3 regions of the Oerskovia sp. Root918 genome follow, and region 2 is predicted to be linked to each of the others. Evidence: riboswitches for the same ligand, from Rfam matches in the RefSeq annotation. Region 2 holds a riboswitch; each other region holds the start of a gene.

Region 1 (4,490 bases), on a different contig from region 2:
CCGCCCCGCAGGACCCGGTCGTCAGGACCCGCCCGCAGGAGCGTCCACCTCGCCTGACGACGGCGCTGCCCTCAACGTCGGTGCGCCCCCGGACACGTCGAGCCTGCCCGCCAGCCTCGGCTTCGACGCCCCCACCCTGCCCGACGACGGAGCGCACCCCCGCGCGGAGGTGAGCGGCGCCGTCGGGCACGGCGGGGAACCTGCACGGGCCGGACGGACTCGCACGATGCGGGCCGCGTCCGTGGTGTCCGAGGCGTGGCGCAGTGTCGCGACCGGCACGACCCGCGCGACCCTGTTCGCGGCGGTGCTCGTGGTGGTCGTCGGCGCGCTGGCCGCGGTCGACGTGCGGGCGATCGTCGGCGTTATCGAGGGAGCCCGCGAGTACCGTGACGCGGGCGCGAGCGTGCAGATCCTCGAGGCTACCGGGCAGGTCGACGGGGCACGCTGCGAGGCCCTCGCCAGGGTCGACGGCGTCAACGCGGCCGGCGCCCTGCGGACCGGGGAACCGCTGCGGGCGCTCAACCTCCCCTCGAGCGAGCTCACCGGCCTCGAAGCAACCCCTGGGCTGCTCGGCGCGCTCGACCGCGGACGGGTCGCCGGGGCGGGCCTGTGGCTGTCCGCGGACCTGGCCGAGGCGCTCGGCGCGGTCCCCGGTGACTCGATCGCGACGACCACCGGGCCCGCGCGGCTCGGCGCGGTCTACCCGTACCCCGACGACGGACGCGACCGCGCCCTGGGCTACGCAGCCGTCGCTCCCGTACCCGCCACGGGGCTGTTCGACTCGTGCTGGGTCGAGATCTGGCCCGTCGACCCCGAGACCGCGACGCTCCTGCGCACGACTGTCGTCGCCGACCCGTCCTCCGAGGTGCAACCCACCCAGAAGCAGCTCAACGGCCGGCTCGGTGCGACCTACGACGCGAGCGCCGAGTTCTCCGGCCGCCTGACCGAGCCCACCCCGATCGCCACGGCCGCCCTGGGCCTGGCCCTGGGATACGTCGCGATACGGCTGCGCCGCCTCGAGCTCGCCGCGGCCCTGCACGCCCGGGTCCCGCGTGCCGCCCTGACCTGGCAGATGCTCCTCGAGACCGCCGCCTGGACCGGTGCCGGGATCGTCGTGACCGTCCCCGCGCTGTGGTGGCTCGCGGGAGCCGGAGGTGACGGGCTCGCCACCGACCAGGTGAGCACCTGGATCATCGGCATGCGGACCGTCCTCGCCGGAGCAGGAGCGGTGCTCGTCGGGGCCGTGGCCGGGGCGCTCACGACCCGCGAGAAGCACCTCTTCAAGTACTTCAAGGAGAGGTGAGTACAGAGAGCTGCAAGATTCGTGAGGGGCCGGGACGGTGGGCTCGGGTGTGAGGAACAGCCGTAGAGTCGCCCACGCGTTCCAAGGTGAGGAACGACACTTGCTCGAGCGCGCGAGCAGGAATGTCATGGAAGAACCCCGCGACCGGCAGCGGTGCAACGGTCTATGGCGGGTGGGCATCTGCAAGGAGCATTTCTCAGACCGGCACGATCACGACCTCGTTGATCACCTACCGCTACCTCGACGTGGTTCACTGAGCGAACCCGATCTGTTCTGGCCAGGCCGACCTTGCGATGCAGGTCGGCCTGGCTGGCGTCGCCACTGGCCTGCTGAGTGTGCTGGTGGTTGGCTGTTCGGCGGCGCCTGTTGCCGACGAGGGTCAGTGGGTACCGGATGTCCTCGCGCTCGGGCAGGCGACGGACGTCGACTTGGTGAGGACGATCGCCGAGGACGGACAGATCACCGAGGTCGCTGCTCGAGCAGTGAGGCCGTGAGCGCCGAACGCGGGACAGGTGCGCCGACGCCCGGCGCCGTGCGCTACGGTGACGACCGCACGACCCAGCACCACCGCACCACCAGCACGACCCACAACTCCACACACCCACGGGAGCTCGCAGCAGCGAGCTGAGAGGGCGGCTCAGCGCCGCCGACCGTTCGAACCTGTTCGGATCATGCCGACGTAGGGAGAGAGCCATGAGCTCTGAGACCGCTGTGCCCACAACCACCGGGCCCGCCGCCGCTGCACCAGCTGCACCCACCGTGCCCGCCGCGACCACCGGGTCGTCCGCGCACACCATCACGACCGGACCCATCGCGGGGTCCGCCAAGGTCCACCACCCGGTCCCGGGCGCGGAGCACCTGCGCGTCCCCGAGCGCCGCGTGCTCCTGAGCAACGGCGAGCACCTGGACCTGTACGACACCTCTGGCCCCTACACCGAGTCGGACGACCCCGCGGCGTTCGACCTCGCGGGCGGCCTGCCCGCCCTGCGGGCGTCCTGGCTCCGGCCCGACGCCGTCCCCACCGAGCGCGGCACGGGCGGCGCCCGGACGCAGCTCGCCTGGGCGCGCGCCGGGGTCGTGACCGACGAGATGCGCTTCGTCGCTGCCCGCGAGGGCGTCGACGTCGAGCTCGTGCGCGACGAGGTCGCGCGTGGCCGGGCGGTGATCCCGGCCAACCGTCGGCACCCCGAGATCGAGCCCATGATCATCGGCAAGGCGTTCGGCGTGAAGATCAACGCGAACATCGGGAACTCGGCCGTGACCTCCTCGATCGAGGAGGAGGTCGAGAAGATGGTGTGGGCCGCGCGCTGGGGCGCCGACACCCTCATGGACCTCTCGACGGGCAAGGACATCCACGAGACCCGCGAGTGGGTGCTGCGCAACTCCCCGATCCCCGTGGGGACGGTGCCGCTCTACCAGGCGCTCGAGAAGGTCAAGGGGGACCCCGCGAAGCTCACGTGGGAGATCTACCGCGACACCGTGATCGAGCAGGCCGAGCAGGGCGTCGACTACATGACCGTGCACGCGGGCGTCCTGCTGCGCTACGTCCCGCTGACCGCGCGCCGTGTCACGGGCATCGTGTCCCGCGGCGGCTCGATCATGGCCGCGTGGTGCCTCGCGCACCACCAGGAGTCGTTCCTGTACACGCACTTCGCGGAGCTGTGCGAGATCCTGCGCGACTACGACGTCACGTTCTCGCTCGGCGACGGCCTGCGACCGGGGTCCATCGCGGACGCCAACGACGCGGCCCAGTTCGCTGAGCTGCGAACGCTGGGTGAGCTGACCAAGGTCGCGAAGTCCTACGGCGTGCAGGTCATGATCGAGGGCCCGGGGCACGTCCCCATGCACAAGATCGTCGAGAACGTGCGCCTCGAGGAGGAGCTGTGCGAGGAGGCGCCGTTCTACACGCTCGGCCCGCTCGCGACCGACATCGCGCCCGCCTACGACCACATCACGTCCGCGATCGGGGCCGCGATCATCGCCCAGGCCGGGACTGCGATGCTCTGCTACGTCACGCCCAAGGAGCACCTGGGGCTGCCCGACCGTGACGACGTCAAGACGGGGGTCATCACGTACAAGATCGCGGCGCACTCCGCCGACCTGGCCAAGGGGCACCCGCGTGCGCAGCTGCGGGACGACGCGCTGTCCCGTGCCCGGTTCGAGTTCCGCTGGCACGACCAGTTCGCGCTCTCCCTCGACCCCGACACCGCCCGCGCCTTCCACGACGAGACGCTGCCGGCCGAGCCCGCCAAGACCGCGCACTTCTGCTCGATGTGCGGGCCCAAGTTCTGCTCGATGCGGATCTCCGCGGACGTGCGCGAGTACGCCGAGAAGAACGGCCTGACGTCGGTCGAGGCGATCGAGGCCGGCATGGCGGAGAAGTCGAGCGAGTTCACGGACGCGGGCGGCCGGGTCTACCTGCCGGTCGCGGGCAGCTGAGCCGCTGCCTCGGCCACCTGCCCGACCGCTGAGTGCGGAGTACTTGTCGTCGAACGAGCCGATCGGCGACAAGTACTCCGCACTCAGCGGGGTCGGGCGGGGTCAGCTCGTGCCGGGCGCCGCGATCCCGTGCTCGTACGCCCACACCACGAGCTGGACGCGGTCGCGCATGCCCGTCTTGGTCATGATGCGGCTCAGGTGCGACTTCACGGTGCTCGCCTCGAGGTAGAGCGTCGCCGCGATCTCGGCGTTCGACTGCCCCCGGCACAGCAGCGCCAGGATGTCGTGCTCGCGCGAGGTGAGCAGGCCCGAGGCGACCTCGTCGGGCGCGGCGGGGGACCGCCGTCGGGCGAACTCGTCGATCACGCGCCGCGTGAGCGTCTGGTCGACGAGACCCTCGCCCGACGCCACGCGCCGCACCGCGTCGACCAGCACGTCGGGCTCGGCGTCCTTGAGCAGGAACCCGCTCGCCCCGGCCTCCAGGGCGCCGAACACGTAGTCGTCCAGGTCGAACGTGCTCACCACGAGCACCGGGACCGGGTCGACGACGCCGGGCCCCGCGAGCGCGCGCGTCGCCGTGATGCCGTCCCCACCGGGCATGCGCACGTCCATGCACACGACGTCGGGGCGCTCGCGGCGCGCGACGCGCACGGCGTCCGAGCCGTTCGCCGCCTCGCCCACGACCTCGAAGCCCTCGCTCTCGAGGATCACGGTGAAGCCTGCGCGGACGACGGCCTGGTCGTCGACC
Region 2 (4,490 bases):
GCCAGTGCCATGCCGTAGTTCTCCGCCCCGGGCCGGCCGATGAGCCGGAAGATGACCACGGGGAGCGTGGCCGCGTCGGGCCGGGCCAGGAACGACGTCGCCCCGAACTCGCCGAGCGACACCGCGAACGCGAACCCGATCGCGAGACCCAGGGACCGGGCCGCGATGGGTCCGTCGACCGCGGCGAACACGCGAGCGGGCGACGCCCCGAGCGTCGCTGCGGCCTCGCGCAGCCGCGGGTCGATCGCGCGCAGCACGGGCAGCACGGTCCGGACCACGAGCGGGATCGCGACGACCGCCTGCGCGATGGGCACGAGCAACCCCGAGGTCCGCAGGTCCACGTCGATCCCGAGCGGCTTGTCGAGCGTGATGAGGAACCCGAACCCGACCGTCACGGCCGAGACGCCGAGCGGGAGCATGAAGACCGAGTCGAGCGCGCTGATCGCCCGACGACCCGTGCGCGACCGAGGCCGTCGCGAGACGACGAGCGCGACGAGCCCGCCGATCACGACCGCGAGCAGCGTCGCGATCGCGGCGGTCCGCACCGAGTTGGCCGTGGCCTCCCACACGGTCACGCTCAGGGCGTTGCGGCCGCCGGTCGTGCCGAGGTTCGCGTAGTTCGCGAGGCTCCAGCCGTCGGGGGTCTGGAACGAGCGCACGAGGAGGTTGACGAGCGGCAGGGCGATCAGGCCCAGCACGACGACGGCGGTCACCGCGAGCGGGACCGCGTCGGCCCGCGGGCGCAGCGGCCGGGCCGCGGACGTCGCCGCGGAGAGGTTGAGCGCGCGCTCGCGCCGGGCGCGGGTCCGGTTGGCCACGCTCAGCGCGACCACCACGACCACGAGCTGCACGACCGAGAGCACCGCGGCCGCGCGCAGGTCGAGGAACTGGGTCGTCTGGATCCAGATCTCGGTCTCGATGGTCCCGTACTGGACCCCGCCCAGGACGAGCACGACACCGAACGCCGTGGCGCAGAACAGGAACACGATCGACGCGGCCGACGCGATGGCCGGGGCCAGCGACGGCAGCGTCACGGACCGGAACGCCCGCCAGGGCGAGGCCCCCAGGGCGCGGGCCGCCTCCTCGGCACGCGGGTCGAGGTGCTCCCAGAGCCCGCCAACGGTCCGGACCACGACCGAGTAGTTGAAGAAGACGAGGGCCAGGACGATCGCCCCGAACGTCCCGTCGAGCCGCAGGAACCCGAGCAGCCCGCCCTCGACCAGCAGGGAGCGGAACGCCACTCCCACCACGACGGTCGGCAGCACGAACGGCACCGTCACGAACGCCCGCAGGAACGTGCGCCCCCGGAACCGGCACCGGTAGAGCACGTACGCGCCGGGCACGCCGAGCAGCACCGAGATCACGGTGCCGAGCACGCCCTGCCACAGCGTCAGCCCGATGATCCGCCAGGTCCGCGGCTCGGAGAACACCTCGGCGAAGCCGGAGAGGTCCAAGGAGGCGCCGGCAGCGTCCTGGGTGACGAACCCGCGCGCGATGAGCGTCACGACGGGCCACGCGAAGAACACCCCGAGGAAGAGCAGCGGCAGCCCGGCGGCGAGCCCCCACAGGAGGACCCGCCCGCCGCGCTGCACGGCCGCGGGCAGGCCGCGGCTCACGGGCATCGTGCTCAGCCGATCACCGTCGACGTCCACGCCTTGATCCACTCGTCGCGGTGGGCCGTGATGTCGGCGGGGGCGACCTCGAAGGGCGACGGGGACAGGGGCGCGAACTCGGCCCAGCCCTCGGGCAGCTCGGTGTCCGCGTCCGCCGGGTACATGTACATGTTGTCGGCGATGTCGGCCTGGAACGCGTCGCTCACGAGGAAGTCGACGAGCTTCTTGGCGCCCTCGGGGTTCTTGGCCCCGGTCAGCACGCCCGTGTACTCGACCTGGCGGAAGCACGTGTCGAGCAGCGCGCCCGTGGTGGTCTCGGTACCGTCCTCGGTGACCGTGAACGCGGGCGACGTCGAGTAGGACAGCACGAGGGGGCGTGGGCCCTTGCCCTCGGAGCCGGAGAAGTCGACGTAGTAGGCGTCGGACCACCCGTCGGCGACCTTGACGCCGTTGTCCTTGAGCTTGCTCCAGTAGCCCTCCCAGCCGTCCTCGCCGTAGGCGCCGACGGTCGCGAGCAGGAACGACAGCCCGGGCGACGAGGTCGCGGGGTTGGTCACGACGAGCAGGTCCTTGTACGCGGGCTCGGTCAGGTCGTCGAGCGTCGTGGGCTCGGGGATCCCCGCGGCCGAGAACCAGGCGTGGTCGACGTTGACGCAGACGTCGCCGAGGTCCACGGGGGTGAGCTCGCCGTCGCCCACGGCGTACTGGGTCGCCGAGTCGGCGAGGCCCGAGGGCGTGTAGGGCTCGAGCACGCCCTCGTCGATCGCGCGGGTCGCGAACGAGTTGTCGATGCCGAACACGACGTCGCCGAGCGGCGCGTCCTTGGTCAGGATGAGCTGGTTGACGAGCGCTCCGCCGTCGCCGGGAGCGACCTGCTTGACGGTCAGCCCGGACTCCTTCTCGAACGCGGCGAGGACGTCCTCGCTCACGTTGAAGGAGTCGTGCGTGACGAGCGTGACGGTGCTCGCCTCGGCGCTCGACGAGGTGTCGCCCGCGCCCGTGTCGGTCGTGCCGGCACAGGCCGTGAGGGCCAGCGCGCTGAGCCCGCCGACGAGGCCGAGGCCGATCGTGCGGGCGGTGCCGCGGCGGGTACTGATGGTGTTCATGTGTCCTCCTTGGACGTCACAGGAGGGGGACCTCGCGCACGGGAGGTCCCGTGAGCGAGGCTGGAGAAGCCCGACTTCCTCCACCGGTGCTAACCGGATCAGGTTCGAGGGTCTGCGGTGGTCCGCACTCTCAGCGCCTGTTGCCCGTTGTCTCCGGGCGGTCGGCGCTCCCCTGTCGTTCACCTGCGACTTTACACCGCGGTCCGACGGCGCAGGCAGGGGTCCGGCGTGTGGTCTCGCCCGGGGCGCGCCCCGCCCCGGGCGACGGCTACGGTGGGACCTGAGCTCCGCCGTCGGGCACCTTCACGACGCGCGGCGCGCCCCGCCCGCCTCACCCTCACCTGGAGGTCCACATGGCCGAGAACGAGCAGACCCTCACCGAGAAGGTCGCGACCGTCGCCCTGACGCTGGCCGCGGGCTGGGTCGCGCAGAAGGTCGTGAGCTTCGCGTGGGCCAAGGCCACGGGGCACGACGCCCCCAAGGACCTGGACGACCCCGAGGTCAGCATCATCAGCGCCGTCACCTTCGCCGCGGCCGCTGCGGCCGCGAGCGTGTTCGCCCGCCGTTTCGCGGGGCGCGAGGCCAAGCGCGTCGTGACGCGGCTCGCGGCCCGCGCGTCCTGAGGTCGGGGTCGGGCGGCTCCGGCGGGTCAGCGCCCGCCGCGTCACGGATGTTCCGTAGGGTGTCTCGATGCCCTCCTCTCCTGCCGCCCGACGCCGTCGCTCACCCCTCGTAGGAGGCCTCCTCGTCGTGGGGCTCGCACTGACCGGGTGCTCGTCGTCCGGGAACGGCTCCGAGGTGTCGCCCTCGCCGAGCGTGGCCCCGACCGCGGTCGCGCTGCCGGGCGGCACGGTCGGCAAGGCGGCCGCCTGGGTGCTCGAGGTGCTCAACGCGGACGCGTCCCCCGATGCCGCGACGCTCGATCGGCGGTTCGCCCGGACGTTCCTGGACCAGGTGCCCGCCGCCCAGCTCGTGCCCGTGCTGGACCAGCTCCGCGCGGACCGGGAATGGGTGCCGGTCTCGGTCGACGTCGTCGACGCGGGCGAGAAGCAGGCCGCGCTGACGATCGTCGGGGCGAGCGGGCAGTTCTTCACGATGCAGATCGGTGTCGACGCGGACAGCCGCATCGAGACCCTGTTCTTCGGCCCGGGCGACGACCCGCACCGCGAGCCCGCGGCGAGCTGGGACGAGCTGGGCGAACGCCTCGACGCCGTGGACGCGCAGAGCTCGCTGCTCGTGGCCCAGGTCCTGGACAACGGGACGTGCCAGGCGGTCGAGGAGGCTCCCGGCGGCTCGGACCCGGACGAGGTGCTGCCGCTCGGCTCGATCTTCAAGCTCTACGTGCTGGGCGCGGTGTCGCAGGCCGTCGAGGCCGGGACGCTGACCTGGGACGACGAGCTGACCGTGACCGACGACGTGCGGTCCCTGCCCTCGGGGCAGCTCCAGGACGCGCCCACGGGCACCGCGGTCACGGTGCGCGAGGCGGCCGAGCTCATGATCTCGATCAGCGACAACACCGCGACCGACCTGCTGGTCCAGGCCGTGGGGCGTGACGCCGTCGAACGCGCGCAGGCCACGCTGGGGCACGCCGACCCGTCGCTCAACACCCCGTTCCTCACGACCCGCGACGCGTTCGCGATCGCCTGGGGCTCGCCGTCGCAGGCCACCGGGTGGGCGGCGGCCGACACCGCGGGACGGCGCGCGATGCTCGACGCGCTGCCCGGCGGGCCCCTCGCCGTCGACCCCGCGGGAGTGACCACGCCCGTGTGGC
Region 3 (4,490 bases), on a different contig from region 2:
GGCGTGCGCGGCCTCGGACGCGGTCCCGATCCCCGCGTCCAGGATCACGGGCACCCGGGCGGCCGACGCGATGGCCGCGATGTTGCGCGGGTTGAGGATGCCGAGCCCCGACCCGATGGGCGCACCGAGCGGCATGACGGCCGCGCACCCCACGTCCTCGAGGCGGCGCGCGAGGATGGGGTCGTCGTTGGTGTACGGCAGCACCGTGAAGCCGTCGCGGACCAGGGTCTCGGCGGCCTGGACGAGCCCGATCGGGTCGGGCAGGAGCGTCACGTCGTCGGCGATCACCTCGAGCTTGACCCAGTCCGTGCCGCAGGCCTCGCGCGCGAGGTGGGCCGTGAGGACTGCCTCCTTGGCCGAGAAGCAGCCCGCGGTGTTGGGCAGGGCGCGGATGCCGAGGCGGTCGAGCAGGCCCCAGATGCCGGTCTCGCCCGCACCCCCGTCGCCGCCCGCGCCACCCGACGGACGCACCCGCGCGACGCGGCGCACCGCGACGGTCGTGAGCGCGGTCCCGGACGCCACGAGGGCGTCCTCGAGCGTCAGCAGGTTGGCCGCGCCGCCCGTGCCCATGACCAGGCGGGAGCCGAGGGGGACGCCCGCGACGACCAGGGAGTCGTCGGGTGCGCGGTCCGTGTCCTGCCTGGTGTCAACCACCCTGCACCGCCGTGACGACCTCGACACGGTCGCCGTCGCGCAGGGTCGTGGACGACCACGTGCTGCGGGGGAGCACGGCGTCGTCGATCGCGACCGCGACGCCGCGGGGGACGTCCCCGGTGTCCCCGACGAGCTCGGGCAGGAGCGCGGCGACCAGCGCTGCGACGGTCGTGGGGGCGGTGAGCGGGTAGGGCTCGCCGTTGACGAGGGCGCTCGCGGTCGAGCGCGGGTGCACGGTGATGCCTGCGGGAGGGGTCGTCGGCCGCGCGCCGGTCGTCGTGGACGGGGGAGTCGGGTGGGTCATGTGGTCCTCCGGGAGGTGGGAGCCGAGGTAGAGGTGTGCCGTCGGGGTAGAGGGCCCCACCCCGCTACCTCGACGCGAGCCCTCTATCTCGCGGGGGTAGGGGTGGGCGAGAAGCGCAGGGGGTCGATCGCCGCGACCGCGGGCGGCAGCGGCTGGCCGGTCAGGACCGCGTCGATCGCTGCCCCCGTGACGGGGGCGAGCAGCACGCCGTTGCGGTAGTGGCCCGTGGCGAGGACCAGGCCGGGGACGGTGGTGGGCCCTAGGAACGGCAGGTTGTCGGGCGTGCCCGGGCGCACGCGCGGGGTGACCTCGACGAGGGCCAGCTCGTCGAGCCCGGGCAGCAGGGCGCGCGCGTCGCGCAGGAGCGCGAAGACGCCGCCCGCGGTCGCGCGCCGGTCGTCGGGGTGCTCCTCGCTCGTCGCGCCGACGACGACCTCGCGGTGCCCGCCGGGCCCGGGCGTACGCGGTACGACGTACACCGGACGCCCTTGCACGATCCCTCGCACCACGTGGTCGAGCGTGAACCACGCGGGGGCGTCGAGCCGCAGCGTCTGCCCCTTCACCGGACGGGTCGGGGCGCACACCTCGGGGACGTCCGCGAGCAGGTCCCCCGAGTCCGCACCCGCCGCGAGGACCACGGTCCCCGCGCGGTGCTCGACGCCCGCGTCGTCGAGCGCCCCGGTCACGGGAGAGCCGGGTCCGGACGCGCGCAGCAGCCGGACCGCCCGGCGGCGCACGACGGCGGCGCGCGGGTCCCGCGCGAGAGCCGCGGTCAGCGCGCGGTGCACCGCGCGGGGATCGACCTGATGGTCGCCCGGTGCCCAGAACGCACCGGCCACGCGCGGCCCGACGAGCGGTTCGCGCTCGCGCGCCGCCGCGACCGAGATCTCGGTCGAGTCGAGCCCCCAGGCCTCCTGGAGCGCGCGCACGCGGCGCCCGAGCGCCAGGTCGTCGCCGTCGTAGGCCAGCGTGAGCGTGCCGGTCGCGCGCAGCCCGACGTCGAGCCCCGAGTCCGCCTCGAGCTCGGCCGCGAACGCTGGCCACCGTGCCGCCGAGTCGGCGCCCAGGCGCAGCGCGGTCTCCTCGCCGAAGTCGGCCTCGGTCACGGGCGCGAGCATCCCGGCCGCGGCGTGGGTCGCGCCGTCGCCCGGGGCCGGGTCCAGGACGGTCACGCGCAGGCCAGCACGCGAGGCCCGCCAGGCCGCGGTGAGCCCCACGATGCCGCCGCCCACGACGAGGACGTCCGTGGCGCCGTCGGGCGTGGTGATCGTCGTCCGGTCGCCGGGCGCGACGCGCCTCACGGGGCCCGACGGCGCCGCGCCCCCCAGGCTCCCGTCGCGCCCCGGCGGACGCGCGGGCAGGGCGGGGTGGTCGGTGGACAGGGCTGCGCACATGCGCTCGCTCCCTTCGCTGGCATGACCCAGATCAGGTTCGACGGTCGGCTCTCGCCCTCTCAGCCCCGTGCGGGGCTCCCGTGCTTCGCGGCCACCCTACAACGCACGCCGGCCACGCTCGGGGCGTGCCCACGGGCTGCGCCGCGACCGTGTCCCGGGCGGGCCGCGCCTATCCTGGGCGCCGTGACCACTGCTCCGACCGGCGACGCCGAGCCCCGACAGCACACCTCGCCCCAGCGCACCAGCCCCACGGCTCCTGCCGGGCGGGCCCGCCCGGCGGCCGTCGAGCGCCTGCGGGCGGCCCGGCTGTACCTGTGCACCGACGCCCGCGAGGAGCGCGGCGACCTCGAGGACTTCCTGCACGCGGCGCTCGCGGGCGGGGTCGACGTGGTCCAGCTCCGCGACAAGGGGCTCGACGTCGCGCGCGAGCTCGAGCTGCAGGAGGTCGTCGCGCGCGTCGCGACCGAGCACGGGGCGCTGTGGGCGGTCAACGACCGGGCCGATGTCGCCCTCCTGACGGGAGCCCCGGTGGTGCACATGGGTCAGGGCGACCTGCCCGTGCCCGCGGTGCGGTCGCTCCTGGGTGCGGGCCCGCTGCTGGGCCGCTCGACGCACTCGCTCGCCCAGGCCACGGCCGCCGAGGCGGATCCCGAGGTCGACTACTTCTGCGTGGGACCGCTCTGGGCGACGCCGACCAAGCCGGGGCGCGACGCCGTCGGGCTCGACCTGCTGCGACAGGTCGCCGCGACGGCGCCGACCACGCCGTGGTTCGCGATCGGCGGTGTCGACGCCGCGCGGCTCGACGAGGTGCTCGACGCGGGGGCCGAGCGCATCGTCGTGGTGCGTGCGATCACGGGCGCGGCCGACCCCGAGCGGGCCGCTCGCGAGCTGCGCGGACGGCTGCCCGCCTGACGCGCGCAGTGATCCCCGTCGCACGTCGTGGACCGATGCCGGGGATCGGCGCCGAGCCAACTATCCTGGGCTGGTGACACCCACCCCCTCAGCCCCCCGGCCCGTATTGGTCGTCGACTTCGGCGCACAGTACGCCCAGCTGATCGCGCGTCGCGTGCGTGAGGCCAAGGTGTACTCGGAGATCGTCCCCCACACCTTCACCGTCGAGCAGATGCTCGCCAAGAACCCGGCAGCGATCATCCTGTCCGGTGGTCCCTCGTCCGTGTACGCGCAGGGTGCGCCCTTCGTGGACCCCGCGCTGTTCGACGCCGGCGTGCCCGTCCTGGGCATCTGCTACGGCTTCCAGGCCATGGCCAAGGCGCTCGGTGGCACGGTCGCGCAGACCGGCCTCAGCGAGTACGGCGGCACGGCCGTCGAGGTCTGCCAGGCCGGTGCGCTGCTCGCGGGCTCGCCCGACCAGCAGACCGCCTGGATGAGCCACGGCGACGCCGTCCACGCGGCCCCCGAGGGCTTCGAGGTCCTCGCGACCTCGGCCGGCTCCCCGGTCGCAGCGTTCGAGGACACCGGGCGTCGCCTCTACGGCGTGCAGTGGCACCCCGAGGTCAAGCACTCCCCGCTGGGCCAGAAGGCTCTCGAGAACTTCCTGTACCAGGGCGCGGGCCTCGCCGGCGACTGGACCCCGGGCAACGTCATCGCCGATCAGATCGCGCTCATCCGCGAGCAGGTCGGCGACGCGCGCGTCATCTGCGGCCTGTCCGGAGGCGTCGACTCCTCGGTCGCCGCGGCCCTCGTCCAGCAGGCCGTGGGCGACCAGCTCACGTGCGTGTTCGTCGACCACGGCCTGCTGCGCGCGGGCGAGGTCGAGCAGGTCGAGCGCGACTTCGTCGCGGCCACGGGCGTCAAGCTCGTCGTCATGGACGAGAAGCAGCGCTTCCTCGCCGCGCTCGCGGGCCACTCGGACCCCGAGACCAAGCGCAAGATCATCGGCCGCGAGTTCATCCGCGCGTTCGAGCAGGCGGCGCGCGACATCGTCGCGGACGCGGGCGATCACGGTGGTGAGGTCAAGTTCCTCGTCCAGGGCACGCTGTACCCGGACGTCGTCGAGTCCGGCGGCGGCGAGGGCACGGCCAACATCAAGAGCCACCACAACGTGGGCGGCCTGCCCGACGACCTGCAGTTCTCGCTCGTCGAGCCGCTGCGGGCCCTGTTCAAGGACGAGGTGCGCG

Evidence for each region. A riboswitch is a leader RNA that binds a small molecule or an ion and turns the genes downstream of it on or off. The one in region 2 is predicted to bind thiamine pyrophosphate.
Region 1: another riboswitch for thiamine pyrophosphate. It lies ahead of thiC (phosphomethylpyrimidine synthase ThiC); the one in region 2 lies ahead of ASE27_RS01005 (thiamine ABC transporter substrate binding subunit).
Region 3: another riboswitch for thiamine pyrophosphate. It lies ahead of thiO (glycine oxidase ThiO); the one in region 2 lies ahead of ASE27_RS01005 (thiamine ABC transporter substrate binding subunit).

The regions. Positions count from the first base shown of each region.
Region 1 covers NZ_LMJG01000015.1:153,162-157,651, reverse strand. Annotated here, with positions in the region: gene ASE27_RS15940 (hypothetical protein) at 1-1,303, shown strand, start outside; TPP riboswitch at 1,897-2,006, shown strand; gene thiC (phosphomethylpyrimidine synthase ThiC) at 1,997-3,742, shown strand; gene ASE27_RS15925 (response regulator transcription factor) at 3,845-4,490, opposite strand, start outside.
Region 2 covers NZ_LMJG01000001.1:225,735-230,224, reverse strand. Annotated here, with positions in the region: gene ASE27_RS01010 (iron ABC transporter permease) at 1-1,622, opposite strand, end outside; gene ASE27_RS01005 (thiamine ABC transporter substrate binding subunit) at 1,628-2,719, opposite strand; TPP riboswitch at 2,778-2,903, opposite strand; gene ASE27_RS01000 (DUF4235 domain-containing protein) at 3,073-3,342, shown strand; gene ASE27_RS00995 (serine hydrolase) at 3,410-4,490, shown strand, end outside.
Region 3 covers NZ_LMJG01000016.1:133,451-137,940, forward strand. Annotated here, with positions in the region: gene ASE27_RS18215 (thiazole synthase) at 1-570, opposite strand, end outside; gene thiS (sulfur carrier protein ThiS) at 647-958, opposite strand; gene thiO (glycine oxidase ThiO) at 1,042-2,352, opposite strand; TPP riboswitch at 2,359-2,436, opposite strand; gene thiE (thiamine phosphate synthase) at 2,644-3,264, shown strand; gene guaA (glutamine-hydrolyzing GMP synthase) at 3,338-4,490, shown strand, end outside.